Regions from separate parts of the Ruegeria sp. TM1040 genome, predicted to be linked through region 2. Evidence: riboswitches for the same ligand, from Rfam matches in the RefSeq annotation. Region 2 holds a riboswitch; each other region holds the start of a gene.

Region 1 (9,735 bases), on a different replicon from region 2:
CGGCCGGGCGCAGCGCAAAGCGAGGCAGCGTGTCGACCCATGCGCGTGCATTCAATTCGTCCTGCAGCTCGGTCGAGGTGGCCGCAAAGATTTCCCAGCTTTTCTCGGGGTTGTTCACAATGTACTGGGTCGCCTTTTCCGTTGCTGCGAGGAAACGCGCGATTTTGTCCGTGTCCATCCGCTCTGGATTGGCGACATAAATCAGCTCATCATAAGAAGGCACACCTTCCTCTTCGACGTAGAAACACCGCCCCTCGACGCCTTCGATCTCCATCTGGTTCAGCTCAAAGTTCCGAAAAGCACCGATGACTGCGTCAACCTGCCCCGACATCAGAGAGGGCGACAAAGAGAAGTTCACATTAATCATCTCAATGTCGTCAGAGGAGACACCATGCTGGCCCAGCATCGCTTGCAGCACGGCCTCTTCGACACCGGCCACGGAGAAGCCGATTTTCTTGCCGGCGAGGTCTGAAAGATCCTGAATTGGGCCATCCTTTAGCACCAGAAGACAGTTCAGAGGTGTTGCAACCAAGGTGCCGACGCGTTTCAGAGGCAGGCCTTCGTGGATCTGAAGGTGAAGTTGCGGTTGATAAGAAACGGCCAGATCCGCCTGACCCGCAGCCACGAGCCTTGGGGGGGCCGATGGGTCTGCGGGAGCGACAACCTCGACCTCGAGGCCCTGTTCGGCGAAATAGCCGTTTTCCTCGGCAATAATGATCGGGCCATGGTCGGGATTGACGAACCAATCCAAGAGCAGTGTCATTCTATCCTGCGCCATGGCCGGGGTGGCGGCCAGCATGGCCAGCGCTGCGATGAGCGTCTTCATAGTAAGCGTCCTTCCTGTCCTTAGGATGCGGAGGCCGCGACGAGAACGATCTCGCCCGGCCAGATGGGGTGAATTCTTTCTGCCGTGCGCCAGGCCCGCAGACCCGTGGCGCAGCACAGCACCAAACGTTTTTGGGGATTGGGCAGGGTCTGCAACAGCATCTCTGCGTCCGATCGCCTGGCCTTTGGGTGAAGCAGTGGCGCATCTGCGCGCAACTCGATGATGTGATCATCTGCCTGTAGCTCTTCGATGGCTACAAACGGAAAGCTCACCTCGGGTTCGGGCGCATGGTCGAAACGAAAGGTCGTCGAGCGATAGCTGCGACAATCCAGCTGTACCATTTGGCCCAGAGGCGAGGGCACATGTTCCAAGAGAATATTGAGCGCCATCTGAGCCTGCAACGCGCCAATCATTCCAACCACAGGGCCATAGACACCTGCCGTCTCACAGCTGGCACTGTTGTCGGGGGCATCGGGGAACACCGCCCGCAAGGAAGGCGCCCCACCGCAAAAACCGCCAACATATCCGCCTGACCCCAGCACCGAAGCGCTGATAAGCGGAGTCTTCTGGGCATGGCAGAGATCGCTCAGGAGGTAGCTCACGGCATAGCTGTCCGCACAATCGAGCACGAGATCCACATCTGCAAGAACGAGCGGCGCATTGGCTGGAGTGAGCGCATGTGCAACCGCGACGATCTCAATTTCACTGTTGAGGGCGCTGCAGCGCTGCGCGGCGACTTCGGCTTTGGGACGGCCACAGTCGGTTTCTTGAAACAAGGTCTGGCGATGCAGATTGGACAGGCTCACAACATCGCCGTCGATCAGGGTGATATGTCCGATCCCGGCCCCCGCTAAGAGCGGCAGAACCGGCGCAGCGAGACCCCCTGCCCCTACAACCAGAACGCGCGCAGTGCTGAGACGCGCCTGCCCTACAGCCCCCACCTCGGGCAGCATCATCTGGCGAGCATAGCGGCTCATCGCGTGGCCTCGACCCATTGCCGCACCCGCGCTTCGGGATCTGAGTTGAGGGTGATATCGGTGACCACAGAAACGATGTCGGCGCCGGCCTCAAATACCCCGGGCGCGCGCTCGACAGACATGCCGCCGATGCCGACCAACGGGATAGAGCCGATCCGGGTTTTCCATTCGCGCACCCGCGGCAGCCCCTGCTCGTGCCATTTCATATGCTTCAGGATGGTCGGGTAGACCGGTCCCAGAGCCACATACTCCGGTGACAGTGCAAGCACGCGATCAAGCTCATCCTCATCGTGGGTGGAGACACCCAGTTTGAGACCGGCAGCGCGGATGGCTTTCAGATCTGCATCGTCGAGATCCTCCTGGCCAAGGTGAACCCAATCGCAGCCCAGCTCGATTGCAAGCTGCCAGTAATCGTTCACAACAAGAACCGCGCCATGCTGACGACAGAGACCGCGGGACCGTGTGATTTGCTGCTGAACCACGTCGATGGGCTGATCCTTGATGCGCAATTGCACCAGCTTGACGCCTAATGGCAGCATCCTCTGCAGCCAATTGGCGTCGTCAAAAATCGGATAGAAACGATCGAGCGTCATGACAAAAACGCCTTTCCAATCACAGGTGTCGAGGCTTCGGCCATATCGCGCGCCTCGATCGGATCAGCCGCATGCGCCAGTTGTCCGGCTTCAATTGCTGCCATCATCGCGCGTGCCATCATCGGAGGATCACCGGCACGCGCAACGGCCGTGTTCAGCAGCACCGCGTCAAAGCCCATTTCCATCGCCTGCGCGGCGTGGCTCGGCAGGCCAATGCCCGCATCGATCACCAAGGGAACCTCGGGAAACTCCGCACGCATCGCGCGCAGGGCATAAGGGTTGTTCAGCCCCCTGCCGGACCCGATCGGCGCGCCCCATGGCATGAGCACATCGCAACCTGCCGACAAAAGACGCTCGGCAACGATCAGGTCCTCGGTGGTGTAAGGAAAGACTTTGAAGCCCTCCCCGGTCAGGATCTTTGCGGCTTCCACCAGTTGAAACACATCCGGTTGCAGGCTGTCGGTATGGCCAATCAGTTCAAGCTTGATCCAGTTCGTGTCAAAAACCTCGCGCGCCATATGCGCTGTGGTCACAGCTTCTTTGATGGTGTGGCATCCGGCGGTATTGGGTAGAATATGCACGCCAAGATCCGCAATCAGCTTCCAAAAGGACGCACCCGCCCCCCCGGCCCCTTCGCGGCGCAACGAAACTGTCGCCACCCCGGCTCCGCTTTGGCGAAAGGCCTGTTCCAGAACCGCAGGGCTTGGATATTGGGCGGTGCCCAGCATCAGAGGATTGGGCAGCTCAACGCCGTAAAAGCTCTTCATGCTCAGCCCCCCTGCATCGGTGCGAGGATTTCGATCCGGTCGCCATCGCTCAGGGGCTGCGTCGCGCGCTGAGTTGCCGGGACAAAGGTTTCATTGACTGCCGTTGCGACCCGTCCCGAAAATCCGCGTTCTTCCAGCAGCGCCGCGAGCGTGGTGGCCGTGACCTCCACCGCCGCGCCGTTAACAGTGATCTTCATCAACCATCTCCGAATGTATGTTGTTGAGCACCAGATCCGCCACGCCACGCGCCAACGCGGGCGCAAGAAGATACCCGTGCCGATAAAGCCCATTGGCATAGATCCGCCCCTTCAACCGGCGGATCCGTGGCAGGTTGTCGGGAAATGCAGGGCGCAGATCGACGCCGATCTCGAGGATCTCCGCCTCGCCAAAGCCCGGGTTCAGCGCATAGGCAGCGCTGAGCAACTCAAGCATCGAGCGCGCGGTAATCCGGGCGCGGTCTTCGCTCTCGATCATGGTTGCGCCGAGCATATAGAGGCCGTCTCCACGCGGCACAACGTAGAGAGGCATCCGCGGGTGCAGCAGTCGCACAGGTCGCGTCAGCGTCACATCCGGGCAGCGGATGACCAGCATTTCACCCTTAACACCGCGTAGATCCTTCAGGCAATCGCGCGCCTGCAAACCTCTGCAATCAATCACATTTTCAAGATTGTCCGGCGCGCACTCAGCATGAAACACCACGCCCTCTTGCATTAGCCTCTGATAGAGATCCGCAAGCGCCCGGCGCGGGTCCAGATGAGCCTCTTCTTCAAAAAAGAGGGCCTGCGAAAAGCCAACGAGATCGGGTTCCAGTTCCGTGATGTCGTGGTCGATCTGACGAAACCCTTCGGTGCGGCGAGCAAAGCGGCGCAGATCCGGAATGTCGCGCCGCCCGGCCACCACCAAAGTGCCGCGATGGGTGACTTGGGTTCTGTCCTGCCACCACTGGATTGCCTCTTGCCCCAGCCGCAAGACCGGCTCTTCGGCGTTTTCGTATTCGCACCAAGGGGCAAGCATGCCCCCTGCCCACCACGAGCACCCATGGGCGCCGGGCGGACCGGCGGGGTCAAAGACCTGCACCCTTGCGCCGCGCGCTACCAGTTCCGTGGCAACTGCGAGCCCAGCGACACCCGCTCCGATGACAGAATAGAGCATCATGCGGACCAGAAGGCGTGGAAGTGATGGACAGGGCCGTGACCATGACCCACGGCCAGCGCATCCGCTTGGGCAATTGCGCCTTGAAGGTACTCATGCGCCTCCTGCACGGCCTCTGGAAGCGTCAGGCCTTTGGAGAGGCCAGCGGCAATGGCAGAGGAAAGGGTGCAGCCGGTGCCATGGGTGTTTTTTGTGTGCTGGCGCTGCGCACGGAAACATGCGCGGACCTCGCCCCCCGAAACAAGAATATCTTCGCAGATCTCCCCTGCCCCATGGCCGCCTTTCATGAGTACAGCCTGTGCCCCCAGCTCGCAAAGTGCGAGACCTTGCGAGATCATCTCATCAGTCGACTGCGCAACCGGTTGATCCAACAGGCACGCCGCCTCGGGCAGGTTCGGGGTCAGAACAGTGGCGCCTGGCACAAGCTCCTTTCGAAGGCTGTCGACCGCATCCGCAGCAAGCAGCGCATCACCGGATTTGGCAATCATCACCGGATCAAGGACGATTTCCCCCGAAAATGCGCCGAGCGCCTCATGGACACAGCCGATTATGCCCGGGGTAGCGAGCATTCCAATCTTGATCGCGCGCACATCAAGATCGCTCAGAACAGCCTCAATCTGAGCCGAGATGACCTCTAGCGGGATTGAATGCACCGCCGTTACGGCGCGGGTGTTCTGGGCGGTGATGGCCGTAACCACGCTGGCACCGTAAACGCCAAGCGCGGACATGGCCTTGAGGTCCGCCTGAATACCGGCGCCGCCGCCACTGTCAGATCCTGCGATGGTCAATGCGATATGCGCCACTACAATGCTCCCATAAATAGGGGCACCGGCAAAGAGAGAGTCCGCACATCAGTAGACCGTTCCCTACGCCGGTATTGCCCGGATCAGGTTCGATGGGTTAGCGCATGCACGCCTCTCAGCCTCCAGGAGGCACCCCAACGGTTCGCTGTTCAGCTAGCAACTGTGTCGCGTGAAGTCAAACGCACCCGCTCTCATGGCGCGCGTTATGTGCAACGATCTCTTGTAACAAGATAGGCTCATGCGCCGCAGCGCAGCTGGTCGCCCTGCCCTGTGTCCGCAGCGCCCTGTTGCGCCCCCGCGGTCAGATTGGCCCAGGCCTCATATTGAGAAAGGAAGATCTTTCCGTTCATTTCGTCAATGAAATCAGATCTTTGAAGGCGATCCATCACGGGCCCTTTGACCTCGGAAAGGTGGAGACCAACGCCCATGTCCTTTAGGCGGTGATTGATGGCTTCGAGGCTCTCGAGCGCAGAATAGTCCACCATGTTCACCGCCGAAAACATAAGCACCACATGTTTGATCGCGCAGCCTTCGGTGACGCGTTTCTGGATCAGGTCCTCGAGAAATCGGGCGTTGACGAAGTAGAGACTTTCATCGACGCGCAGCGACACCAAACGGGGGTCCGTTTGGACGTTGTGACGATCGATGTTGCGAAAATGCTGGGTGCCGGGCACCAGCCCAACCTCCGCCACATGGGGGCGAGAGGTCTTGTAGAGGTGCAAGACCACAGAGAGGATGACGCCGGAAGCGACACCGATTTCGACACCGAGTCCCAGGGTCAAAAGAATGGTGGCCGCAACAGCGATGAAGTCGGCATGCGAATAGGTCCAGGTTTTTTTGAGGATCGACAGGTCGACGAGGCTCAGCACAGCCACGATGATGGTCGCCGCTAGTGTCGCGATCGGCAGGTAATAAACCAACGGGGTGAGGGCCACGGCGGCAAGGGCCAACCCGATGGCCGTGAAGGCCCCAGCAGCCGGCGTCTCGGCGCCAGCGTCAAAGTTCACAACCGACCGTGCAAAGCCGCCTGTCACCGGGTAGCCACCGGTAAAGGCGGCCCCTAAATTGGCCGCGCCGAGGCCGATCAACTCCTGATCCGGGTCAATGCGCTGGCGTCGCTTGGCGGCAAGAGTTTGCGCCACGGAAACAGACTCAACAAAACCGATGATGGAAATCAGGATCGCGGGCACCAGAAGCGCTCCGATCAGATCGGGAGCAAAGCCCGGCATCGTGAGCGGTGGTAAGCCTTGGGGTACTTCACCCACGATTTTGACGCCCTTCTCAGCAAGGTCAAATCCCCAGACAACCACAGTCGTGGTGACGACGGCCGCCACTGGCCCCGCCTTGTTCAGAATATCCGCCAAGAGCGGCGGCGTCCCCATGCCATGCAGTGTCTGCTTCAGGTGTTTGCGAGCCCAGAATAGAAAGCCTGTCGCGCTGGCTCCGATCAACAAGGTGATCCAGTTTACCTCGCCCAGACGCAGCGCGATCGAATAGAGCATCTCCGGCAAGGTATGACCTTCGGCACGAATGCCGAGGATATGTTTGATCTGGCTTGTCGCGATTAGAATACCCGATGCGGTGATAAAACCCGCTATGACCGGGTGGCTCAGAAAATTGGCAATGAAGCCAAGTTTGAGCACCCCCATCAGAACCAGAAAGCTCCCCGACAAGAAGGCCAGCGTGAGGGTCGCGACGACATACCCCGCCGTGCCCTGTTCGGCCACTTGCCCCACAGCAGATGCTGTCAACAGCGACACCACCGCAACCGGACCAACCGCAAGCGCCCGGCTGGTGCCAAAAACCGCATAGAGCAGGATAGGCGCGATGGAGGCATAGATCCCCGCTTCGGGCGGCAATCCCGCCAAAAGGGCATAGGCCAACGACTGCGGGATCAACATGATCGTTACGATCACCGCCGCTATGAGATCATTCGACAGGGCGGATTTGTCGTAGTCCCGGCCCCATACGAGGATGGGGAAATATTGGCGAAAGCTCGGCATTCTTATTGGGGTTCCTTATGCAGCCAATCGCGCCCGGGCAGGGCCCGCTACGCGATGGTGATGCGAAGATCAGAGACCATTCAGAGGCACCTTGAGCATAGGATGCCCGTCTTTGTCGGTGGGCACCTCGCCTGCCCGCATGTTGACCTGCAGGGATGGAATGATGAGCTTCGGCATATCAAGCTGCGCGTCCCGCTGGGTGCGGAATTTGACAAACTCCTCCTTCGAGATGCCGCCGCCAACGTGGATATTATGGGCCTTTTCGTCGCCCACCGAAGTCTCCCACGCGATGTCTCGCCCGTTCGGGCCATAGTCGTGGCACATGAACAGCCGCATCTCGTCCGGCAGCGCCAGCACCTTTTGGATGCTGTCATACAGGGTTCCAGCGTCACCGCCGGGGAAATCCGCGCGGGCAGAGCCGCCATCGGGCATAAACAACGTATCGCCGACAAAGGCTGCATTTCCCATCACATGTACCATACAGGCGGGCGTGTGACCGGGCGTATACATCGCAAAAGCCTGCATCGAGCCGATCATATAGGTGTCGCCGTCCTCCAGCAGTCGGTCGAACTGGGAGCCATCGCGCTGAAACTCCGTGCCTTCATTGAAGATCTTGCCGAAAGTGTCCTGCACCACCATGATCTTGGCACCGATTGCGATCTTACCGCCCAGCTTCTCTTGGATGTAGGGCGCGGCCGAGAGGTGATCCGCATGAACATGGGTCTCGATGATCCACTCCAGCTGTAGCCCCTGCGACGTGATGTGATCGATCAATGCATCGGCATGCTCATAGGTGATCCGCCCCGCCGCATAGTCGATGTCCATCACGCTGTCGATGATGGCGCAGGCGGACGACGCGGGATCCTTTACGATATAGCTGATCGTGTTTGTGGCCTCGTCAAAGAAAGCCTGAACCTCGGGTTTGACGTCCATATTCACAGGGTAATGGGCCATAGAATCCGCTCCGGATAGCATGTGGATTAAGAGGTGACGTTACTGGGCAAGTTTGAAAGAAGACGGCGCAGAAAAAAACCGCCAATGACTGCGAGGAGGAACAGCGCGACCTCCCAGCGGCCGGTGCCCAGGGCCGGGATCGCCGCACCAGGACAAAAGCCGGCGATGCCCCAGCCAACCCCAAAGAGCGCCGCACCCCCCACCAGTTTTGAGTCGATCAAGGTCGAAGAAGGGATCTGAAAGCGCCCCTCAAAAAGCGGTGCCTGCCGGCGCCAGACCAACCGGTAGCCGATAAATGTGATGGTGAGCGCGCCGCCCATCACAAAGGCAAGACTTGGATCCCACCCCCCTGCAATATCAAAGAAATTCAGAACTTTGGCGGGATTCATCATCCCAGAGAGCGCGATCCCGACGCCAAAGACAAGGCCGGTCAGAACAGTATAGATAAATCGCATCTTGTTAGCCTCCAAAAACGTGACGGATCAGGAATACGGTTATGGCCGCGGTTGCCATGAAGGTGGGGACCGCTACGATAGAGCGCAGCGAAAGCCGCGAGAGGCCGCAAACGCCATGCCCGGATGTACAGCCAGAGCCAAGGCTTGCGCCGAAGCCAACAATCACGCCGCCAATGACGATCATGGCGGGACTTGAGGGAACCGAAATGGCAGGCATCACGCCGGTGGCGAAATAAATCGCTCCGGGCGCGAGCAGCATGCCGAGTATGAGCGCGACGCGCCAAGACAGTTCTTCTCGCGAGGTCACAAAGACTGTGCCCGACAGAATTCCTGTTGCCCCCAAGATGCGGCCCAGTCCGAGCATCAGCAGAACGGCAGCCAAGCCAATCAAGGTCCCGCCCCCAAATGACAACACAGGCGTAAAGTCAGTTTGCATTTTTATCTCCGACAGGTTTTGAGACCAAAGATGGTGTAGAAGGGACAGACCCGCGTCATCGCCACCACCAGCATTACCACAGCAACCGCGATTGCGCCGTATCGCACGATAGCGCTTTGAAAGAGCGCAAGGTCGCTCATCAGCGCAAGATACAAGAGTCCCAGCGCCAGTGCCGCGCGCAAGATCCGGTCAAGTGTTCCGACATTCATCGCCATGCCATTCTCCAATTAGATCGTTGACCAAAATCTAACCGGTTGGCGCGTCAGCTTCAGTGATATTGTCACCCAAGCGGTTTTTTGTGGCTGCAGCCTCAGACGCTCTCGGCCATGGCGCGCAATGCGACGCGGTTCAATATGGTGATGCGCCCTCGAGATTGGCTGATCATTTCCCGCTTTTGAAAGTCGTGCAGCACCCGCGAGATTACCTCGCGCGCGGTTCCCAATTCGCTGGCAATCTGCTGGTGCGTCGCCGCGATTTCACTATCTGCGCCCGCGAGTGTCAGGAGTCGGTCGGCAAGGCGCACATCAATGCGCCCAAAGGCCACATCATCCACCACCCGCAGCAGATCAATGAGTCGGCGTGAATAGGCTGCAAACACAAAGGAGCGAAATGCGGGTTCCTCGGCCACCAATTGGTCAAAAGTAGACTTCGGGAGCTGAATGACGGTCACATCGGTTTCGGCAATGCCCTCGGCGTTATAGGCCTCCTCAGCGAGCATGCAGGCGGTTGTAAGGACACAGCTTTCACCCGCATCCACACGGTAGAGCAC
Region 2 (9,735 bases):
AAGGGCGTGTTGTGAGCGGCGCCGGCACGCACGATGTCGGCCTTGCTCTGCTCGACAAAGGGCGTGTGCAGGCGCACATCGGCATAACCGTCCAGCGCCGCGCGCTGCATCGTTTCAAAGGCGCGGGTGAAGCCGGGTCGACAATCGGGATAGATGAAGTGATCCCCGCCATGCACGGCGGTGGCCACGGCCTCATCCCCTTGCGCCGCCGCGACGCCAAAGCCAATCGCAAGCATGATCGCATTGCGGTTGGGCACCACGGTGATCCGCATGGTGTCCTCGGCGTAATGCCCATCGGGGACGTCGATGTCGTCGGTGAGCGCCGACCCGGAGAGCGCGCCACCGATGCTGCGCATGTCGATCAGGTGAAACGGCACGCCCAGCCGCGTGGCAGCGGCGCGGGCAAAGTCAAGTTCCTTGCGATGGCGTTGACCATAGTCAAAGGAAACCAGACGGGTAAGTTGGTATTTCTGGGAGGTGATATGCGCCAGCGACACGGAATCGAGTCCGCCAGAGCAGATGACAAGTGTTTTCATATCTGGGGCCCTTGTTTTGATGTCCGGGTAGGCTGCGACCGGATGGCGGGCCTTATTTCAGAAACCGCGGAATTTGCAAGAGCCCTCTCTCTGGGCGCTTTGAGCACACGAAATGACGCCCCCGCCAACGCGCGCAAAAAGTGGAGCGCTGGCACAGTTTCATGCGTGATCATGAGGGAGGTAGAATTGGGCGATTGGGGCAGGATAATGCGCGCGTCTTCCTATGGCGGCACGCAGGCGCACCCTCTCCCGTTCCCGATATATACCGAGGTAATTCAATGAATTAGTGATATACAAAGGGAGGAGATGGTGGGCGACCCTGGAATCGAACCAGGCGTGCGTCTCCGCGAGGGAGTTACAGTCCCCTGCCACACCTTGCGGCCTGTCGCCCACTGTCAGAAGCTTGTTGCACCTGACGTGGAGGCGTGATTACTAGCGCACCAAACGGGCGTCAACCGGAAAAACGCAACTTTTTTCCGCTGCCTTGCATTTTGTTTTCCGGAGCATGCCATGAACAAGAAATCCAACAAGAAACCCGCTTGGGTCGTGGAGAAGGAAAAGGCCAAAAAGGCGGCGGCATCCGAGACCGTCTGGCTCTTTGGTCTGCATGCGGTGCGGGATGCGCTTTTGAACCCCAAACGTGAGAAGCTACGCCTTGTGGTGACGCTCAATGCGCAGAACAAACTGGAGGATGCCATTGCGACCTCTGGCATCACGCCCGAGGTGGTGGACCCGCGCAAATTCTCGGTACCGATTGATCCGGGCTCTGTACATCAGGGCGCTGCACTCGAGGTCAAGCCTCTGAACTGGGGCGGGCTTGAGGACAATTGTATCGGGGCCGAAGTGCCGCGCGTGATCCTTCTGGACCGGGTAACTGATCCGCACAATGTCGGCGCGATCCTGCGCTCTGCAGAGGTGCTGGGTGCATCGGCGGTGATCGGCACCCGGCATCACTCCGCACCGGAAACCGGTGCGCTCGCCAAGACGGCATCGGGCGCGCTTGAACGTCAGCCCTATCTCAGAATGCGCAATCTCTCCGATACCATCGTGGCACTGCAGCAGATGGGGTATCTGGTGCTTGGCCTTGATGGCGAGGCAGAAGAGACCATCGAGGAGGCGGTCGCCGGGCGCACCAAAGAGCCGATCGCGCTGGTCCTGGGCGCCGAAGGTCCCGGTCTGCGACAAAAAACCAAGGAAACCGTGGACAAGCTTGTCAAAATCGATGCCGCGCGCGGTTTTGGCTCCTTGAATGTTTCAAATGCCGCTGCACTCTCCCTATATGCATCTTTGAAGGGTTAGGACGCAGAGGAGGCTCCCATCGCACATCACAGTATTCCCGGAGGCAAGCTGATTGTCTGTTGTTATTGTGGCGTGCAATCCGCCTTTGTGCCGGACGCCACACTTCATGCGCTGGTGTGCGGCACCTGCGGCGCCCCCCTCAAGGCGCAAAAGCAACGCCCGCTGAGCGATCACAAGGGCGCAAAGCTGCCCAACGCCTCGACCCTTCAGCCCCATGGCAGAGATGACAAAGCGGCAAAGGTCAAAAAACCCAAGCCCGTCAAAACGGGCAAACCGGGAAAGTCGGGAAAATCGGGCGACTGGAGCACGCTTGCGCATGAACTGGCATCAGCCAAGCTGATGAAGAAGCGTAAGAAGAAAAAGAAATCCTCGTGGAAGATGGTCTTTGACGTGATCGAGGACATCTTTGACTGAGACTGCTGGCGGGATGCGCCGATTTACTGTGTCTTCACGGTAGCAGTCGCTTCTGTCGCTGCTCACAACATGTTCAAATTCTCGTATGTTCTCTTTTCTCGGGGCGCGGCCTTGGGCATTGTTGGCGCATCTCATCGCGCAGAAACCTGACCCCGGACGGAGACCCTTGGACGTGCCGACACACCCTCTGACACTTGCCCTGCGCTCTGCGAGTCTGGCCGTCGGGCTGGCGCTGATGGTGGCACTTGTGCCCGTGTCCAAGGCTGCGGCGGGACCGATTTATATTGCGGTTCAGGATGGCTATGCGATGGGGGGCTATGATCCGGTGTCCTTCCACGAGGCGGAGGCCCCTTTGCGCGGTCACCAAGATCATGCCTTGATGTGGAAAGGGGCGGTGTGGCTGTTCCACTCCGCGCAGAACCGGTCCCGGTTCGAAGCCGATCCGCGGGCCTTTGCGCCAAGGTTCGGCGGGCATTGCGCCTATGGGCTCTCACGCGGGCACGCCTCGGTCGGCGATCCGGAGACCTGGGAGATCGTGGATGGGCAGCTGTTTCTTTTCAATTCTGCGCGCGGGCGCAGCCTGTGGCAAGAAGACAGGCAACAGATGCTCAAAGCTGCGCAGGCGTCCTGGCCGGAGGCGCTGCGCGCCCAATGAGCGCTGAGGCCTGACCCGCGCAAGCAATGCGGCGCGTATCGTGACCCCTACAACCTGGCCGCGAGGTTGAGGCCGATTCGTCAAGGCGCAACCCGGCGGTCGTGATCACAAAATCGCGAGATCCCTTTAACCCGGCGGGCTGAGCCCCACCTAGTATCACAGACTATGGCGCTGGAACCGCCGTAGATCTTTTTCACTGTCCCTCGTTCCACACCTTGCGCCCGAAGCCATTCGGGCGCTTTTTTCTTGTCGAGGCATTGGTGCCAAATCCGTGAGCCCCTTTCAGAAGGGCTTGCATGGCAATCGCAGGCGACCCAGAGTGGCGGCATGTATTCGGATACGCTTCTCAAAGACGTTCTTCGTCGCACGCACAGCATCGCCGTGGTTGGGGTTTCAACCAACCCGGTGCGCCCCAGTTACTATGTCGCCAGATACCTGTCCCTCAAGGGGTATCGGGTCATCCCCGTCAATCCGGGCCACGCGGGCAAGGAGCTCTTTGGCGAGACGATCCGCGCCACCCTGTCAGACATTGATGCCCCCGTCGACATGGTCGACATCTTCCGCCGTCCCGAAGCGGTGCCGGAGATTGTGGACGAGGCGCTGGCGGTGTTTCCCGCGCTCCAGACGATCTGGATGCAGATCGGGGTGGAACACGCAGAGGCCGCCGCAAAAGCCGAGGCGCGCGGCCTCACCGTGATCCAGAACCGATGCCCAAAAATCGAGTATCAGCGCCTCTTTGGTGAACTGCGTCAGGGTGGTTTTGCCACCGGGATCATTTCATCGAAACTGTGACCACTGGCGGAACGCGCCGGGGCGCTGCCCCGGACCCCGAGATATTTTTGAAAAGCTGAAGCGGGCCGGAGGGATCAGGCAGGATGCGCAATCGCGCGTTCGACCCATGCTACGAGGGCATCGAGATCCGGGCTGGCTTCTTCACAGAGCCCTTCGGCGAAATTCTGGAAGGCCTCGACATTCATCCTGTTCACGCCACAGACGACCGGCACCCCCATCGCCAGCGCTTCGGCAATGATCGGGCGCATGCCGCGGCCATCGGCCTCATGTTTGCCAAATTTGTTGACCAGCAGTACCTGCGGCGCAGGCGAGAGAGAGAGGGAGCTGGTGACCAGACCGACCGCGCGTTCGAGTGCGTCGGGATTGAGACGGCAGCCGCGCGCGCCCTCGCCCAGCGACTGCGAGATGCGGATGGTTTCACCTTCTGGCAGCACCCGCACATCCATATCGCAGAGTTTATTGTCGTAGCATTCCGTGTTGGTCTGCACGATGCCGGCAGTCCGGATCCCCTTGCTGGCCAGTTGCTCGGCCAAGGCCGTGAGAAGCCGGTCGGTGGCGCCACGTTCTGTTGTCATCACATAGGTCAGCTGCATGGGCGCAAGCGATGTGGGGTCATCCGACATGGGGGTAGCAGACATGGGGTATCCTTTGTGTCTTTTGCCGGCAACCGTAGCGCGGTTGGCTTGCGCCGACCAGAGGGCTGTTGTCGCAGCCCGACCTGCGCAGGGATGGCGCGGCGCATCGCGCAAGAGCTGTGCCAAAAGGCGTGCGGGCGAGACACCAGCATGACAACTTTCCTGTAATACACTGATTTTAATCACTATGCCTAGACGCACTCACACCCATAGCGCGAGTTCATCTTAGCACACTCGCCGGGAATCGCTTGACGCTTTTTGGGGGCTGCTCTACCCCTTGCAGCACGCAGGGGAGTCCCAACCCAAGGGGACTGAGAGGCGGACGGGGAGTGATCCCGGTGACGCGACCCTTTGAACCTGACCCAGTTGATACTGGCGGAGGAAGCTAGGACAGTCGCGCACCGCCCCCGTTCAGGGCGCGTTCGCGCTGATCTGAGACGGCAGGATCTGAACACCCTGCCCCGTTTTCCTGAGGCCCGGCTCAATTGGTGTTTTTGAGAATGGACTCGAGGAGCACCAAGATGAACACCCCAACCCGACACCCGACCCCCAACGTCACAACGGGCGCCCTGCCCGCCTCCCGTAAGATCTATGTGGCAGGCGAGATGCATGAAGGCATCCGCGTGCCGATGCGCGAAATCGCCACCCACCCGACTGCGGGCGAGGCGCCGCTACCGGTTTATGACAGCTCCGGCCCCTATACCGACCCCGATGTGTCAACCGACATCCGCGAGGGATTGGCCCCGTTGCGCGCGGCGTGGATCAAGGCCCGCTGCGATGTTGAGGCCTATAGTGGCCGCGATGTGACCGCTGCAGACAATGGCTTTGTCGAAGGCGATCGGCTGGTGCCTGAGTTTCCTGTAAAACCGGCGCCCCTGCGCGGGAGGCAGCGGGCCGCTCCGACTCAGCTGGCCTATGCGCGCGCAGGAATCATTACGCCCGAGATGGAATTCGTGGCGATCCGAGAAAACCAATTACGCGATCTGTCGCCCTGTCATTGTGCGCGCGACGGGGAGGATTTTGGCGCCAATATCCCCGACTACGTGACGCCAGAGTTTGTCCGCGCTGAAATCGCCGCAGGGCGCGCCATCATCCCCGCCAATATCAACCACCCGGAGCTGGAGCCGATGATCATCGGCCGCAATTTCAAGGTGAAGATCAACGCCAATATGGGCACCTCTTCGGTGACCTCCTCGATGGAGGAGGAAGTGGACAAGCTGGTCTGGGCGATCCGCTGGGGCGCAGATACGGTGATGGATCTCTCGACGGGCCGCAACATCCACAACACCCGCGAATGGATCATCCGCAACAGCCCGGTGCCCATCGGCACCGTGCCGATCTATCAGGCGCTGGAGAAGGTGAACGGCATCGCCGAGGATCTGACATGGGAGGTGTTTCGCGACACGCTGATCGAGCAGGCGGAACAGGGCGTCGATTACTTTACCATTCATGCGGGCGTCCGGCTGCATATGGTGCCGATGACCGTGGAACGCGTGACGGGGATCGTGTCGCGCGGTGGGTCGATCATGGCGAAATGGTGCCTGCATCACCATCGCGAGAGCTTCCTCTATGAGCACTTCGAGGAGATCTGCGACATCTGTCGGCAGTATGACGTGAGCTTCTCGCTGGGTGATGGCTTGCGTCCCGGGTCGATTGCCGATGCCAATGACGCCGCGCAATTTGCCGAGCTGGAAACGCTGGGCGAGCTCACAAAAATCGCCTGGGCCAAGGACTGTCAGGTGATGATCGAGGGGCCGGGCCATGTGGCGATGCACAAGATCAAGGAGAACATGGACAAGCAGCTGGAGTGCTGCCACGAGGCGCCGTTTTACACGCTCGGCCCGCTCACCACGGATATTGCGCCGGGGTACGATCACATCACCTCCGGGATTGGCGCGGCGATGATCGGCTGGTTTGGCTGCGCGATGCTGTGTTACGTGACGCCCAAGGAACATCTGGGCCTGCCGGACCGCGATGACGTTAAAACCGGGGTGATCACCTACAAGATCGCCGCCCATGCCGCTGATCTGGCCAAGGGTCTGCCCGGCGCGCAGCGGCGCGATGATGCGCTGAGCCGCGCGCGGTTTGAATTCCGCTGGGAGGATCAGTTCAACCTCTCGCTCGACCCGGAGACCGCGCAGAGCTTCCACGACGAGACCCTGCCCAAGGAGGCCCACAAGGTCGCGCATTTCTGTTCCATGTGCGGGCCAAAGTTCTGCTCCATGCGGATCAGCCACGACATCCGCGCCGAAGCCCAGAAAGAAGGGTTTGAGGCGATGGCGGCAAAATTCCGCGAAGGCGGTGAACTCTATGTACCACTGAAGGACACCGCACCAGAAGAGGCCTGAGCGCAGCCGTGGCCACCCGCTGCGCTGCCTGTGCGCCTCTTTAGGCGCGCGGGCAGCGCCCGGCCCAACGGGAGGTCGGGTCCCACCTTGAAAAGGTGGGGCATGACTGACGGGCGGGAGCCTCCCCGCCGTAGCCTACCCAAATCAGGCCCGGATCAGCGCCTGATCAGAGCGGCTTGCCGTCGAACTGCTGCAAGGTGACGCCCGCATCTTCGAGCTGGCGGCGTACCGCGCGCGCGATCTCCAGCGCCTCGGGCGTATCGCCGTGCAGGCAGATGGTGTCGATGCGCGCCGGGATACGGCTGCCGTCCTCGGCCAGAATTGCCCCGTCCTGCACCATCTGAGCCACCCGCGCGCCAGCACGCTCGGCATCATGGATCACCGCGCCCGGCAAGGACCGATCCACCAGCGAGGCATCGGCGTTATAAGCCCGGTCAGCAAAGATCTCGCAGGCGACATTGCAGCCCAGCGCCTCGGCTGCGGCCTGCTGCTGAGTGCCTGCCATCACCATGATGATGATCTCCGGCGCGACCCGCAGAGCAGCCTCATAACAGGCGCGCGCCATGTCATGATCGGCTGCGGCCATATTGGCCATGGCCCCGTGCAGTTTCAGATGACGCACCTTGCCCCCGGCGGCCTCTGCCATCGCCTGGGCGGCGCCCACCTGGTACTGTACCAGATTGCCGAGGCTCTCATGCGGCAAGTGCAGCTTACGCCGGCCAAAGCCCTGAAGATCGGGAAAGCCCGGATGCGCGCCAATGCCGACGCCGCGCGCCACCGCATCGGCCATGGTCTGCGCCATGACGTCCCAGTCGCCCGCATGTACACCGCAGGCCACATTGGCCGAGGTCACAACGTCCAGCACCTCGGCATCGCGTCCCATCACCCACGGGCCAAAGCTCTCGCCCATGTCGGCATTCAGATCTACGGTAGATGTCATGGCCCATGGCCCTCCTTCGTTCGTTTGCGTCCGCAGCGCGCTCAGAGCGCCTCATCAAGATCGCGCCCGGCGGTCACGCCGCTCACCAGTTGATAGGACAGAAGATCCCGCATTCGGGCCGGATCACGCACAAGCGGCGTCAGCCGGGAGGGCAGACGCTCGCGCTCGGCGCGGGCCCGCCGTTCAATCTCGACCGCTTCCTCAAGTGTCACCTGTTCAAAGCGAAACGCCGCTCCTGCCTGTGCCTGTGCCACGCGCGGCATATCGCAAGGCAGAACAGAGCCGATGCGGGGATAGCCGCCGGTGGTCTGGCATTCGCTCATCAAAACATAGGGCGTGCCATCGCCGGTGACCTGAATGTCACCGGGTGCGATCACCTCGGAAAGAACGCTCAAGCCCCCCTCAAGCGCAAACCCCTGCCCCTCCGGCAAGAGCCGCACCCCCATGCGATTGGCGCGGCTGTCACGGTGAAAGCGTACCTCTTGAAAGCGGGCCACCTCTGCCGCGCCAAAAAGGCTGGTTTGCAGGCTTGGCACCATGCGCAGCGTGCCGCCGTCCAGGCGCGGCTCGGGGGTCAGGGTCATATTGACTGCACCCCCTGCATCGTCACCAAGGGGCAGCTCCGCCCCATCCCGGAGACGTGCGCCAAGCCCCGAGGCGAGATGCGCACTGCGCGCGCCAAGCTGCAGCGCGTTTGCGATGCCGCCGCCCACATGAAGGTAGCCATACGACCCCGCCCGCACTGCGCCAATGCTGAGCTGCATCCCGGCCGCAAGAAGGTGGCTGGCATTCCAGCGCAATTCCGAGCCGTCCTGTAGCGTGGCCTTCATCGGCGCACCTGTGAGGGCGATACGGGTATCGGTTGTGACCTCAAATGTGCCGCCAAGCCCGGCCATCTCGATGGCCGCCGCGCTTGGTTCCTGTCCCAAGAGCGCCGCGCCCTCATAAAGCGCCAGCCGATCCGCCGCGCCACCGCGCGACAGACCAAAGGCGAGATAGCCGCTACGGCCAAGATCCTGAATGCTCAGACCCGGTCCTGCGCGGTGAACAATAAGGCGCACGCTCATGTCAGCACCTCGGAGGTGGCGCCACCATCCACTCCCGCGCGCTCGAGCGCGGCGTAGCGTTCGGGCGAGATGGGCTCAAACAGCACTTCATCGCCCGGACGCAGCACAAAGGGCTCTGGCGCGTCGGGGCGAAAGAGGCGAAAGCGGGTCTGACCGATGTGGCGCCAGCCGGTTGGGGTCGTGACAGAAAACAGCACGATCTGGCGGATCGCCACGACCACGGCCCCCTCGGGGACTTCGGGGGTGAGCTCGGTCTGGCGCGGGATGTCAAAGGCGGGCGGCAACTCGCCCAGGTAAGGCTGGCCGGGGGCAAAGCCGATGGTCTGCACCCGAAGCCGGGTCTGTGAAATCTGCGTGACCGCCTCACCTGCGCTGAGGCCGGCCCGCGCCGCAGCCTCTTCGAGCTGGGGGGCGAGTTCGGTGCCAAACACCGTCGGCACCCGCCAGAGCTTGCGCCCCTGCGGCAAGGCGGCGGCGTACCAGTCGCGGGTCTCCAGCAGCGCCGCGACCTGGGCAATCATCTCGGCATGTGACGTCCCCAGAGGGTCAAAACGCAGGTAGGTGGACACCAAGGAGGTCGATGTCTCTTCAACCGCAGCCCAACCGGCCACATCCACCGCCGCACGAAACGCAAGTGCTGCGCGATTTGCGGGCTCACTCAGCCGGTCGGCAAAGCGCACCACCACGCCGTCAAAGCCGGCTGTCGCGACTTCGGGCCATTGCGTATCCCCGACGGGGGGCTCAACACGTATGGGGCTTTTTGTCATGGCATATGACTGCCAGCGGTTGCCGGGAAAGACCAGACCCAAATGTCGGTAGCGGCCGGGCTTTTGTCGGGAAGCCTCTCGCCAAGTGCCTGCGCGAAGCCCATAGTCACATCACCCCTAGCCATGAGCCGCCCGCATGTCTCGCCGCCACTACAATCTGCCCCCCCTGACCACGCTCACCGCCTTTGAAGCGGCGGCGCGCCACCTCAGCTTCAAGGACGCCGCCAAGGAGCTCTCGGTGACACCGGGCGCGGTCAGCCACCAAGTCAAAGCGCTGGAGGG
Region 3 (9,735 bases), 830 kb from region 2:
TCACCAGCCATTCACCATTCTCATCAAGAGTACGGTTTTCATCCGAAGCATCGGTCCCCGGCTTGTTGGGGTTCTCCGAAGAGGCGTCGATCAGCTCTGCCATCTCGACAGCGCGTGCTTCGTCAATTTCTTCCTGTGTGCGGCGGCGAATGAACACCGGCTTACCAAGGAACATAACAGAGATCTGCGTGCCGACGTCGACGCCTGAAATGTCCACAAGGATGGAGGACAGGGCCTGAACGTCAGCCGAGGGATTCATCTGGTTGACCAGTGGCCAAACGGCGGCACCCGCGGTGACTGCCCCTGCGCCAGCGGTGGCGTAGTAGAGGAAATCTCTCCGGGTTCCTTCGTGGTCTTCTGCGTGGGACACGAGTTTTCTCCAAGTTTCAGCGCCCGTTTAGGGCAAACATGCGCTTACACCGCAATAAACGCGGTGACTCAGCCGCGTGTCTAGCGATGCAAACCGGGTTCGTCTAGCGGTCAAAGCAGCGCAGGCCCGCTTGAATGATGCATTCTGTCGCAGAACTGTTGCACTGCTGCGCCTTTAGTACCTATCTGCGTTAGCTTCCTTTAAAACGAAGTGAACTCCGATACTCAACTTTGGCGCGGATTCGTGGCCACCATGGCGGGGCGCGTTTCAAAGGTTTTGAACCATGCGGCCAACTCGGGCGCAGCGGCGCGCCAGTTCAGATCAGGGTGCCTAAAATCCACATAGTCCAGGGCCGCAGCAACAGCCAATTGGCCAATATTTATTGGGCCGGACAACAAAGGCATCCAGCGCGTCTCTACAGCACTGCAACCGCCAAGCACCTTGCGAGTCTGTCCCTCGAGCCAAGCATCCCATTGTTTTTCAGCTGGGCGCAGGCGCTTTTCGTAAGACATGGAGACCGCAGCATCCATGATCCCGTCGGCTGTCGCCTCCAGAACCTTTATGTCCCAACCGCCACGGTACAGCGTGCTCCCTGCGCGGGAGTCCAAAAATTCGCAAATAACCCGACTGTCATAAAGGGTGGGGCCGCCTTCGCGGGCCAGAGCTGGGATTTTTGCCAGCGGATTGCTGGCAGCAAGGGCCGAATCCGGTTCTGTCACCGTGGTGGCAACAAGCTGCAGTTCCACGTCATCCAACTGCTCTGTCTCGTGCAGAACCAGAACCACTTTGCGAACAAAGGGGGAAGCGGGCGAATAAAAAAGCTTCATCTCATGAGGTCTCCCAAGTTGGCGCAACTCTAGCGGGTAGATGCCCGTTTGGGAAATGGGTGATCGCAAAAACCGCACAGAGCGGCTGGCATTTCGACGCAATCCCTCGTCACGAAATCAGGCTCCGAGGTATCCCCGAAGCGCTGGCGGCGGGTTGTCCAACAAGGCATGCGTCGGCGCAGGAGGATACAATTGACCTTCGGCTATCAGGATCACCTGATCGGCAATGCGGCGCGCATCATCTGGATCATGACTCACCATCAACAAGGTGACACCGTTTTCAGAGGTGATTTCCTTGACGAGATCGAGCATCTCGGCCTTGAGCGCCGGCCCCAGTGCCGCAAACGGCTCGTCCAGAAGCAAAATATCGCGTCTTTGCACCAACACCCGGGCCAGCGCCGCACGGCTTTGCTGCCCTCCCGAAAGCTCTGCTGGCTTGCGCTCCTCCAGGCCGCCCAGCCCCACACGCGCAATGGCCTCCTCCACAGTCTGCCTCTCCTTCGGCCTGAGCTTCCGATTGGGATCAATCCCAAGCCCGGCATTCTGGCGCACGGTCAGGTGTGGAAATAGATTGCCATCCTGAAAGAGCATCGCCACCGGGCGTTGTCCCGGCCTGTGCGCAGTGAGATCCTCGCCACGCCAGAGGACCTGACCCGCGTGCAACGGTTGAAACCCCGCAATCGCCTCGAGCAGGGTGGATTTCCCGGCACCCGAAGGCCCGATAACCGCCACGGAGTCGGCCGCGCCTATCGACGCCGTGCCCGACAGACAAAAGCTGCCTTTGCGAATATCGAGATCTTCAAGCCTCAGCATGAAAACGCCCTCCCCGGTCCAGCGCCCAGAATGCACCTATCGACAACACAAACAACAGGAGCGCCGCTGCCTGCGCCGCCTCCATCCGGTAGGCCCCCATCAGCCGGTAGACCTGGAGCGGCAGGGTGGCGACTTCTGGATCAGCAAAAAGTGCGATTACACCAAGATCGCCAAGCGAAAGCGCAGCAGTAAGCCCGGTCGCGAATCCGATCTGCGCGCGGCAGCGCGGCAGCAGAACAATCCTCCAGACCGTACCCGCGCGCATATCCAGCGCCAAGGCAAGCCGGCCATTCTGCCAAAGCACCTGCCGCAGGCGTGGCACGAGGATGCGCAGCGCAAAGGGCAAGGCCATTACCATGTTCACGAGGGCCGTCACCGGTAGAGCCAAGAGGCGCGGATCCACAAAGGGATAGACCATGACAAACAATCCAGTCCCAATCACCAATGGCGACGCGGCGAGCCCAAGGATCCCCGCGACCTCGCCCAAGCGCTTGCGTCCAAGCGCGATGCTCGCCGAGAGCGGCAGCGCAACAATCAACAACAGCACCGTACTCAGGGTTGCAACCTGCAAAGAGACCAATGCCGCGCTCCAGACCGAACGCGGCAGCGTCCAAAGCCCCGGGAGCCCTGCCATCACCACCGACAGCAATGGCAACAGCAGGAACAGAGCAGCAGCGAAAATCCAGACACCATCCAGACAGCGCGTGAATGCGCCTTTGCCGTCCCAACGCATCACCGCACGATCAAGTCCAGCCCCCAGCCCCTCGGTGGTGGAGGCCCGAAGCGCTAGAAGTGCTGCCACAATGGTCAGACCAAGCTGCACAGTCGCAAGCATCGCCGCCCGCCCAAGATCAAAGTCAAAATGAAAGGCCTGGTAGATCGCGAGTTCCAGCGTGGTGGCGCGAGGCCCGCCCCCCAGGGTCAAGGCAACCGCAAAGCTGGAAAGGCAGATGGCGAAAATCACCGCCGCAGCACCCGGCAGGACCTGTCGCAGCATCGGCAATTCGATCAAGAACCATATTGCGCGCGGCCCCGCGTTCAACTGTGCCGCCAAACGAAAGCGTTCGGCCGGGATTTCTTGCCAGCCCTGAAGGATCAGACGGGTCGCCAGTGGCAAGTTAAAGAACACATGGGCAATCACTACCCCGTGCAGCCCGTAGATCTGCAAGGGCGGCACGCCGATGAGGCTGAGGATGTCACTCACCCAACCAGACCGCCCAAAGACAGAGAGCAATCCGAGAATGGCAACAATCACGGGCAGGATGAATGGCGCGCCGAGCAAGGTAATGAGTGCACGCCGCCCCCAAAAGCGCCGCCGCGCCAAGGCACGCGCCACAGGCACGGCAAGCCCGACACTCAGCAGCGCAGACAGGCTTGCTTGGACGAGCGTGAAGCGAAGCGCGGCCCAATCGGCTGCGGCAAACCTAGCGCCCCCGTCAGCATGCCAGGCGACCGCGACAAGTGTGCCCAGAACCAAGAGCAACACACCAAGAGCAGCGCAGGTTCCGGGCCAGGTCGCGACGACGGGCAAGCTTATCGGCTGAGCGCTGCGCGCCATTCTTCCAACGCCTCGGCGCGCAGCGCAGCGGCTTCGTCCTCGGGCAGAAGCAGTGATTTCTCCGGGCTGATCAGGGTTTCAAACCCCTGTGGCAAGCCTGAATCAGGCGTGACGGCGGGGTACATCCAGTTTGTGGTTGGGATGATCGACTGGAAGGCATCAGAGACCATGAACTCGAGGAACTGATCCGCCAATGCGCTCTCATCGCTCGCCGCGAGCTTGCCCGCGACCTCGACCTGCATGTAGTGACCTTCATCGAATAGTGCAGCCGACTTGCTGTCGTCCTCTTCGGCGATCAGATGATAGGCGGGCGACGTGGTGTAGGAGAGCACCATATCTGCCTCGCCTTCGAGGAACAGTCCGTATGCTTCGGACCAGCCTTTGGTGACGGTGACGATATTGTCGCTGAGACCTTCCCAGAGGGCAGGCGCGTCCTCCCCATATGCGGCCTTTACCCACATCAAGAGCCCCAGTCCCGGCGTCGAGGACCTTGGATCCTGGATCACGATTTTCAGATCACTGTCAGCCAAGGCTTCAAAGTTCGAAGGTGCCGGAACATCTGCGTTGTGAACAAATGCAAAATATCCCCAGTCATAGGGGGCAAAATGCGTGTCGCTCCAGGTGATTGGCAGTGCGTAATCGGCCTCAACCGACACTGGCGCAAACAATCCGGTTTCCTTGGCTGCCGCGGTAAGGTTGGTGTCGAGCCCTAAGACCACATCCGCGTCAGACCGAGCGCCTTCCAGTTTGATCCGCGCGAGCAGCGCAGCGCCATCGCCCGCGCCGACGAATTTCAGATCGCATCCGCAGACCGCTTCAAAAGCCTCTTCGACGGCCGGTCCGGGTCCCCATTCCGAGACAAAGCTGTCGTAAGTATAGACCACCAATTCCGGCGTATCCGCAGCGGCAACTGCAGTAGCTAAACAAGTGGCGCTCGCAAAGATGAGGGATTTCATGTCGTCCTCCAATATGCGGCGTCAGGCAAGGAGGAGAGCGCGGTGTAGACACCTTGTCATACCAAACCTTCCCTACGCCGGTATAATCCGGTTCAGGTTCAGCGGGTTCGCCCATAGGCATCTCAGCACGACCGCTCGCGCACCCCGAGGTGGGGCGACACTAGAAGCGCAAGGTAGGCTTTGCAAGGGGCTGGCATGCGAGGCTCTGCCTCGCGCTCCGGGATATTTGAGGTTCGCAGAAGGCCAGTGGACGTTATTCTTTTAACTGGGAGGATCGCCGGGGTGCGACCCAAAGGGACAGAAGGGGGGCGATGCCACACTGCCGATGTTAGACATCTGCGGAAACCTTCAAGAACCAAGCCCTGCAGCATCAAATCTGTGCTGGTTTTTGCGCTTATCTGACCTGTTGCGACGCGGGTCTCTTTTCCCGGGCAGGCTTTCTCGCTAAAGGATCAAATCAAAGGAGATCCGCGCGCATGTCCATGAATTCTTTTGGCCACCTTTTTCGAGTCACCACCTGGGGTGAAAGCCATGGGCCCGCTTTGGGCGCTACGGTTGATGGCTGCCCGCCAAATGTCGCAGTCTCGGAAGAGATGCTTCAACACTGGCTCGACAAGCGCCGCCCCGGTCAGAACAAGAACACCACCCAGCGCAATGAGCCTGACGCGGTGAGAATCCTCTCTGGTGTGTTTGAGGGAAAATCGACCGGCACGCCGATTCAATTGATGATTGAAAACACCGACCAGCGCTCACGGGATTATGGCGAGATCGCCCAGACATTCCGCCCAGGACATGCGGACATTACTTACTTTCAGAAATACGGCAACCGCGACTATCGCGGTGGTGGACGATCCTCTGCACGCGAAACCGCAGCGCGGGTGGCAGCAGGTGGCGTAGCGCGCGAAGCCCTCAAGTCCTTGGCCCCGGGGATCGAGATCAAGGGCTATATGACCCGCATGGGGGAAATGGAAATCGACCGCGCGCGGTTTGACTGGTCTGCCATCGATCAGAACGACTTCTGGATTCCCGATGCCGCCGCTGTTCAGGACTGGGAAGACTATCTGCAGGCCCTTCGCAAGCAGCACGACTCGGTTGGCGCTGTTGTCGAAGTGGTCGCGCGCGGCGTACCCGCAGGCATCGGAGCGCCAATCTACGGCAAGCTCGACACCGATCTCGCAGCGGCAATGATGTCGATCAACGCTGTCAAAGCCGTCGAAATCGGCGAAGGCATGAATGCTGCGTTGTTGAAGGGCTCCGAGAACGCGGATGAGATCTTCATGGGCAATGACGGTGCGCCTGTCTACTCGTCGAATCACGCGGGTGGTATCTTGGGAGGAATCTCAACGGGCCAAGATGTGGTGATCCGTTTCGCCGTGAAGCCGACCTCGTCCATTTTGACCCCGCGCCAGTCGATTCGCAAAGACGGGACGGCTGCCGAAGTCATCACCAAGGGCCGCCATGATCCCTGTGTCGGTATCCGCGCAGTGCCCGTGGCAGAGGCCATGATGGCCTTTGTGATTCTCGATCACATCCTGTTGCACCGCGGGCAGATTGGCGAGAATCAGGGCGTGATCGGCGCGCCCGACTGAACCAATCAAGAGCGCGCGTTCTGCGGGCTCTCGCGAACAGCCGCCGCACATAGAGCGGACCCACAGAGATAGCTAGCGGAGTGGCACACGGGGGGTGTTGTGAGCGCGTTTTTACGCACTTGGCAGTTTCATGTGCCTGCCCGACTTCAGAATACGGCTCTCGATGCAATTGGCGCCGCGCCAAATGCGGTCGATCCATTCACGACACAGATGCCATTGGCTGAACATGGGATGCTTTGGGGAATTTTGGTGCCCAGAAGAGGACTCGAACCTCCACGTCCATACGGACACTAGCACCTGAAGCTAGCGCGTCTACCAATTCCGCCATCTGGGCACAGATGTCGTGGGAGTGGCGTATAAGCCGGAAACGCTGGAGCGGCAAGCGGAAAATGCACCTCCGAACGTGCAAAAACACGAAGCAAGATCGAACTCGCAGGATGCTTGCAAAGCGTCTGCAATCAATTGCTTAAGCTATATTGAGAGGGAATTTTGGTGCCCAGAAGAGGACTCGAACCTCCACGTCCATACGGACACTAGCACCTGAAGCTAGCGCGTCTACCAATTCCGCCATCTGGGCACAGATGTCGTGAGAGCGGCGTATAAGCCGAGTCTTGGGGAGCGTCAAACGGAATTTTGACATTTTTGCAAAATCATAGGGCAACAAAGCCCAGCGCCCTGCGGTTCCGACAAACAGCGTCGTTTTGACCTTTGTTTGACCTTGTTTGACGGGGGCCGGAGCGGTAAATCGGGACAACAGCTACGCGAGAGGAGCCAAGTCATGTCCAAACTGGTCACCATTTATGGCGGTTCAGGGTTTGTCGGTCGCTATATCGCGCGCCGCATGGCAAAAGAAGGCTGGCGCGTGCGCGTGGCCGTTCGTCGCCCGAATGAGGCAATGCACGTCAAACCCTATGGTGTGCCGGGGCAGGTTGAGCCGGTTTTCTGCAACATCCGCGATGACGCTTCTGTCGCTGCTGTTATGGCAGGCGCAGATGCGGTGGTAAATTGCGTGGGTGTTCTGAACGAAGTCGGCAAAAACACGTTCTCTGCGGTGCAGTCCGAAGGGGCTGGTCGCATCGCGCGGATCGCGGCTGATACAGGTGTTGAACGTCTTGTTCATGTTTCTGCGATTGGTGCAGATGCTGATGGCGACAGCGCGTATGCCCGCACCAAGGCCGAAGGGGAAGCTGCGGTGCTTGAAGCTTTTCCCTCTGCAATGATCCTGCGTCCCTCGATCATCTTTGGCCCCGAAGACCAGTTCTTTAATCGCTTTGCGAGCATGACGCGCTTTGGCCCCGTTCTGCCCATCGCAGGAGGGACGACACGGTTTCAGCCGGTCTATGTCGATGACGTCGCGAAAGCTGCTGTTGCGGGTCTGACTGGGCAGGCTGCTGCAGGAACCTATGAGCTTGGTGGCCCCGAGGTCAAAAGCTTTACAGAGTTGATGTCGCAAATGCTTGATGTGATCCATCGCCGCCGTCTCGTTGTGTCGCTACCGAATTTTGTCGCCCGCCTCATGGCTTTTGGGTTCGATATGGCGCAGGCGGTGACCTTTGGCCTGTTTACAAACGGCCTGCTGACGCGCGACCAACTAAAGAACCTGCAAAACGACAATGTGGTCAGTGAAGGCGCCAAAGGTCTGGCAGACCTCGGGATCGAACCGGTTACCATGGGGTCCGTTCTACCCGACTATCTGTGGAAGTTCCGCCCATCCGGTCAGTACGACGAATTGATGAAATCGGCCGGTAACCTGCGCGGAGACATCTGACGCGGATCACTGGTCCTGGTGATTTGAAAGGTGCGACCCAGGTCGCGCCTTTTTTGTTTTAGCCATAGGCGATGAACAACAGCACCATACCGAGCGCCACGCGATAGATCACATAGGGTGTGAAGCTCACGGACCTGAGAAGGCGCATCATCAACGCAAGCGCAGCAAGGGCGGAGGCCATCGCCAGCAGCGCAGCAATCCCCATGTCCCGCATCAAATCAACATCGGCGTCCAGTGCAACCTCGGTGCCGAGCAGCACGCCTGAGGCGATAATCGTCGGGATCGACATCAACATTGCAATCCGAGCGCCGTCCTCTCGATTGTACCCGAGGCTGCGCGCGCCTGTGATGGTGATGCCTGACCGGGACGTGCCTGGGATCAAGGCCAGCATCTGCCACAAACCCATAATCACTGCGTCGCGCACCCCCCAATCCGAAGCGGACTTATCGATAGGGCCGCGTTGGTCGGCTATATAAAGCACGACGCCAAAAACCAGCATCGTCCAGCCAATGACCGCGACAGAGCGCAGGGACTCGCTGAGACCCGTGAAATACAGGAAAGTGCCAAAAATCACTGTGGGAATGGTCGCCACGATCAAGCCGAGCGCAAGTCGCGCACCTTTGGTGTCGAGCCGACCAATCAGCGCGCGCGGCAGGCCGATGAGCCCAGCGCGCACATCCCGCCAGAAAAACAGGACCACCGCAGCAAGCGTGCCAACATGCACGGCAACATCAATCGCCTGCCCCTGATCCTCCAGCCCCGTGAGACGTGGCAGAAGAATCAGATGTCCCGACGAGGAAACCGGGAGGAATTCAGTCACACCCTGAATCAGAGCAACGAGGATCAACTGCAGCAACGGCATTGGAATTCCATCTCGGGTCGCGGGTCAAAAATGAAAACAGTCTAGCGCCTGTATAAACCCTTTGTTTTTATGAGGAAGTCCGATTTTAGGTCCGATTCGGACCAAAAAACATCTATACAAGCCGCGAGAAATGGATATTCACAGGTAACACGCGAAATAATAGGTCAGCATTAGTTACCTATGTGAGCGCTACACAAGACCTATCGCCGCCAGCCAAAAGGAGAGTATCGCCGTGGCCAAGCAACCGATGCTAAAGTTCGTGAAGATCGATCGCGACATGCCCGAAAAACGGGACGCCGAGACGCGCAGAGAAGACTTCGACGAGATCTATGCTGAATTTGCGGCGGTAAAGGCAGAAGAGCAGGCCAGCCGGTGCAGCCAGTGCGGCGTGCCATATTGCCAGTCGCATTGTCCGCTCCACAACAATATTCCGGATTGGCTGCGTCTGACGGCGACCGGGCGCCTGGAAGAGGCCTATGCCACATCGCAGGCGACGAATACCTTCCCTGAAATCTGTGGCCGCATCTGCCCGCAGGACCGTCTCTGTGAAGGCAACTGCGTGATTGAACAGTCCGGCCACGGCACCGTAACCATTGGTGCAGTCGAGAAATACATCACCGATACCGCGTGGGACAAAGGCTGGGTCAAGCCCAACGCCCCGATCGAAGAACGTGCGGAATCCGTCGGTATCATCGGTGCGGGCCCCGGCGGCCTTGCAGCAGCTGACATGCTGCGCAAGGCAGGCGTGCAGGTCACGGTATATGACCGCTATGACCGCGCTGGCGGGCTGCTGACCTACGGCATCCCGGGCTTCAAGCTCGAAAAAGAAGTTGTCATGCGCCGCAATCAACTGCTGGCCGACGGTGGCGTCACTTTTGTGATGAACTGCAATATCGGCGAGGACATATCTTTTGACGAAATCCGCGCCAAGCATGACGCAGTGATCATTGCAACCGGCGTGTACAAATCCCGCGATCTGAACATGCCGGGCT

Evidence for each region. A riboswitch is a leader RNA that binds a small molecule or an ion and turns the genes downstream of it on or off. The one in region 2 is predicted to bind thiamine pyrophosphate.
Region 1: linked by a shared signal. The riboswitch ahead of thiD (bifunctional hydroxymethylpyrimidine kinase/phosphomethylpyrimidine kinase) and the one ahead of thiC (phosphomethylpyrimidine synthase ThiC) in region 2 are both predicted to bind thiamine pyrophosphate.
Region 3: linked by a shared signal. The riboswitch ahead of thiB (thiamine ABC transporter substrate binding subunit) and the one ahead of thiC (phosphomethylpyrimidine synthase ThiC) in region 2 are both predicted to bind thiamine pyrophosphate.

What each region holds. Positions count from the first base shown of each region.
Region 1 is NC_008043.1:700,332-710,066, reverse strand. It holds gene TM1040_RS03750 (ABC transporter substrate-binding protein) at 1-826, opposite strand, end outside; gene TM1040_RS03745 (HesA/MoeB/ThiF family protein) at 847-1,803, opposite strand; gene TM1040_RS03740 (thiamine phosphate synthase) at 1,800-2,396, opposite strand; gene TM1040_RS03735 (thiazole synthase) at 2,393-3,163, opposite strand; gene thiS (sulfur carrier protein ThiS) at 3,166-3,360, opposite strand; gene TM1040_RS03725 (FAD-dependent oxidoreductase) at 3,344-4,318, opposite strand; gene thiD (bifunctional hydroxymethylpyrimidine kinase/phosphomethylpyrimidine kinase) at 4,315-5,118, opposite strand; TPP riboswitch at 5,162-5,265, opposite strand; gene TM1040_RS03715 (SulP family inorganic anion transporter) at 5,355-7,121, opposite strand; gene TM1040_RS03710 (MBL fold metallo-hydrolase) at 7,191-8,075, opposite strand; gene TM1040_RS03705 (DUF6691 family protein) at 8,102-8,530, opposite strand; gene TM1040_RS03700 (YeeE/YedE family protein) at 8,535-8,966, opposite strand; gene TM1040_RS03695 (YgaP-like transmembrane domain) at 8,969-9,181, opposite strand; gene TM1040_RS03690 (Crp/Fnr family transcriptional regulator) at 9,277-9,735, opposite strand, start outside.
Region 2 is NC_008044.1:2,152,106-2,161,840, forward strand. It holds gene queC (7-cyano-7-deazaguanine synthase QueC) at 1-536, opposite strand, end outside; tRNA gene TM1040_RS20375 (tRNA-Tyr) at 844-927, opposite strand; gene rlmB (23S rRNA (guanosine(2251)-2'-O)-methyltransferase RlmB) at 1,047-1,835, shown strand; gene TM1040_RS14660 (hypothetical protein) at 1,908-2,249, shown strand; gene TM1040_RS14665 (YHS domain-containing (seleno)protein) at 2,422-2,904, shown strand; gene TM1040_RS14670 (CoA-binding protein) at 3,232-3,696, shown strand; gene TM1040_RS14675 (DUF2478 domain-containing protein) at 3,771-4,289, opposite strand; TPP riboswitch at 4,610-4,732, shown strand; gene thiC (phosphomethylpyrimidine synthase ThiC) at 4,853-6,679, shown strand; gene TM1040_RS14685 (LamB/YcsF family protein) at 6,846-7,619, opposite strand; gene TM1040_RS14690 (biotin-dependent carboxyltransferase family protein) at 7,661-8,686, opposite strand; gene TM1040_RS14695 (5-oxoprolinase subunit B family protein) at 8,683-9,453, opposite strand; gene TM1040_RS14700 (LysR substrate-binding domain-containing protein) at 9,590-9,735, shown strand, end outside.
Region 3 is NC_008044.1:2,978,051-2,987,785, forward strand. It holds gene petA (ubiquinol-cytochrome c reductase iron-sulfur subunit) at 1-370, opposite strand, end outside; gene TM1040_RS18520 (glutathione S-transferase) at 595-1,197, opposite strand; gene TM1040_RS18525 (thiamine ABC transporter ATP-binding protein) at 1,315-2,010, opposite strand; gene TM1040_RS18530 (thiamine/thiamine pyrophosphate ABC transporter permease ThiP) at 1,997-3,568, opposite strand; gene thiB (thiamine ABC transporter substrate binding subunit) at 3,544-4,524, opposite strand; TPP riboswitch at 4,577-4,681, opposite strand; gene aroC (chorismate synthase) at 5,001-6,113, shown strand; tRNA gene TM1040_RS18545 (tRNA-Leu) at 6,361-6,447, opposite strand; tRNA gene TM1040_RS18550 (tRNA-Leu) at 6,604-6,690, opposite strand; gene TM1040_RS18555 (complex I NDUFA9 subunit family protein) at 6,892-7,881, shown strand; gene TM1040_RS18560 (undecaprenyl-diphosphate phosphatase) at 7,940-8,743, opposite strand; gene TM1040_RS18565 (NAD(P)-dependent oxidoreductase) at 8,976-9,735, shown strand, end outside.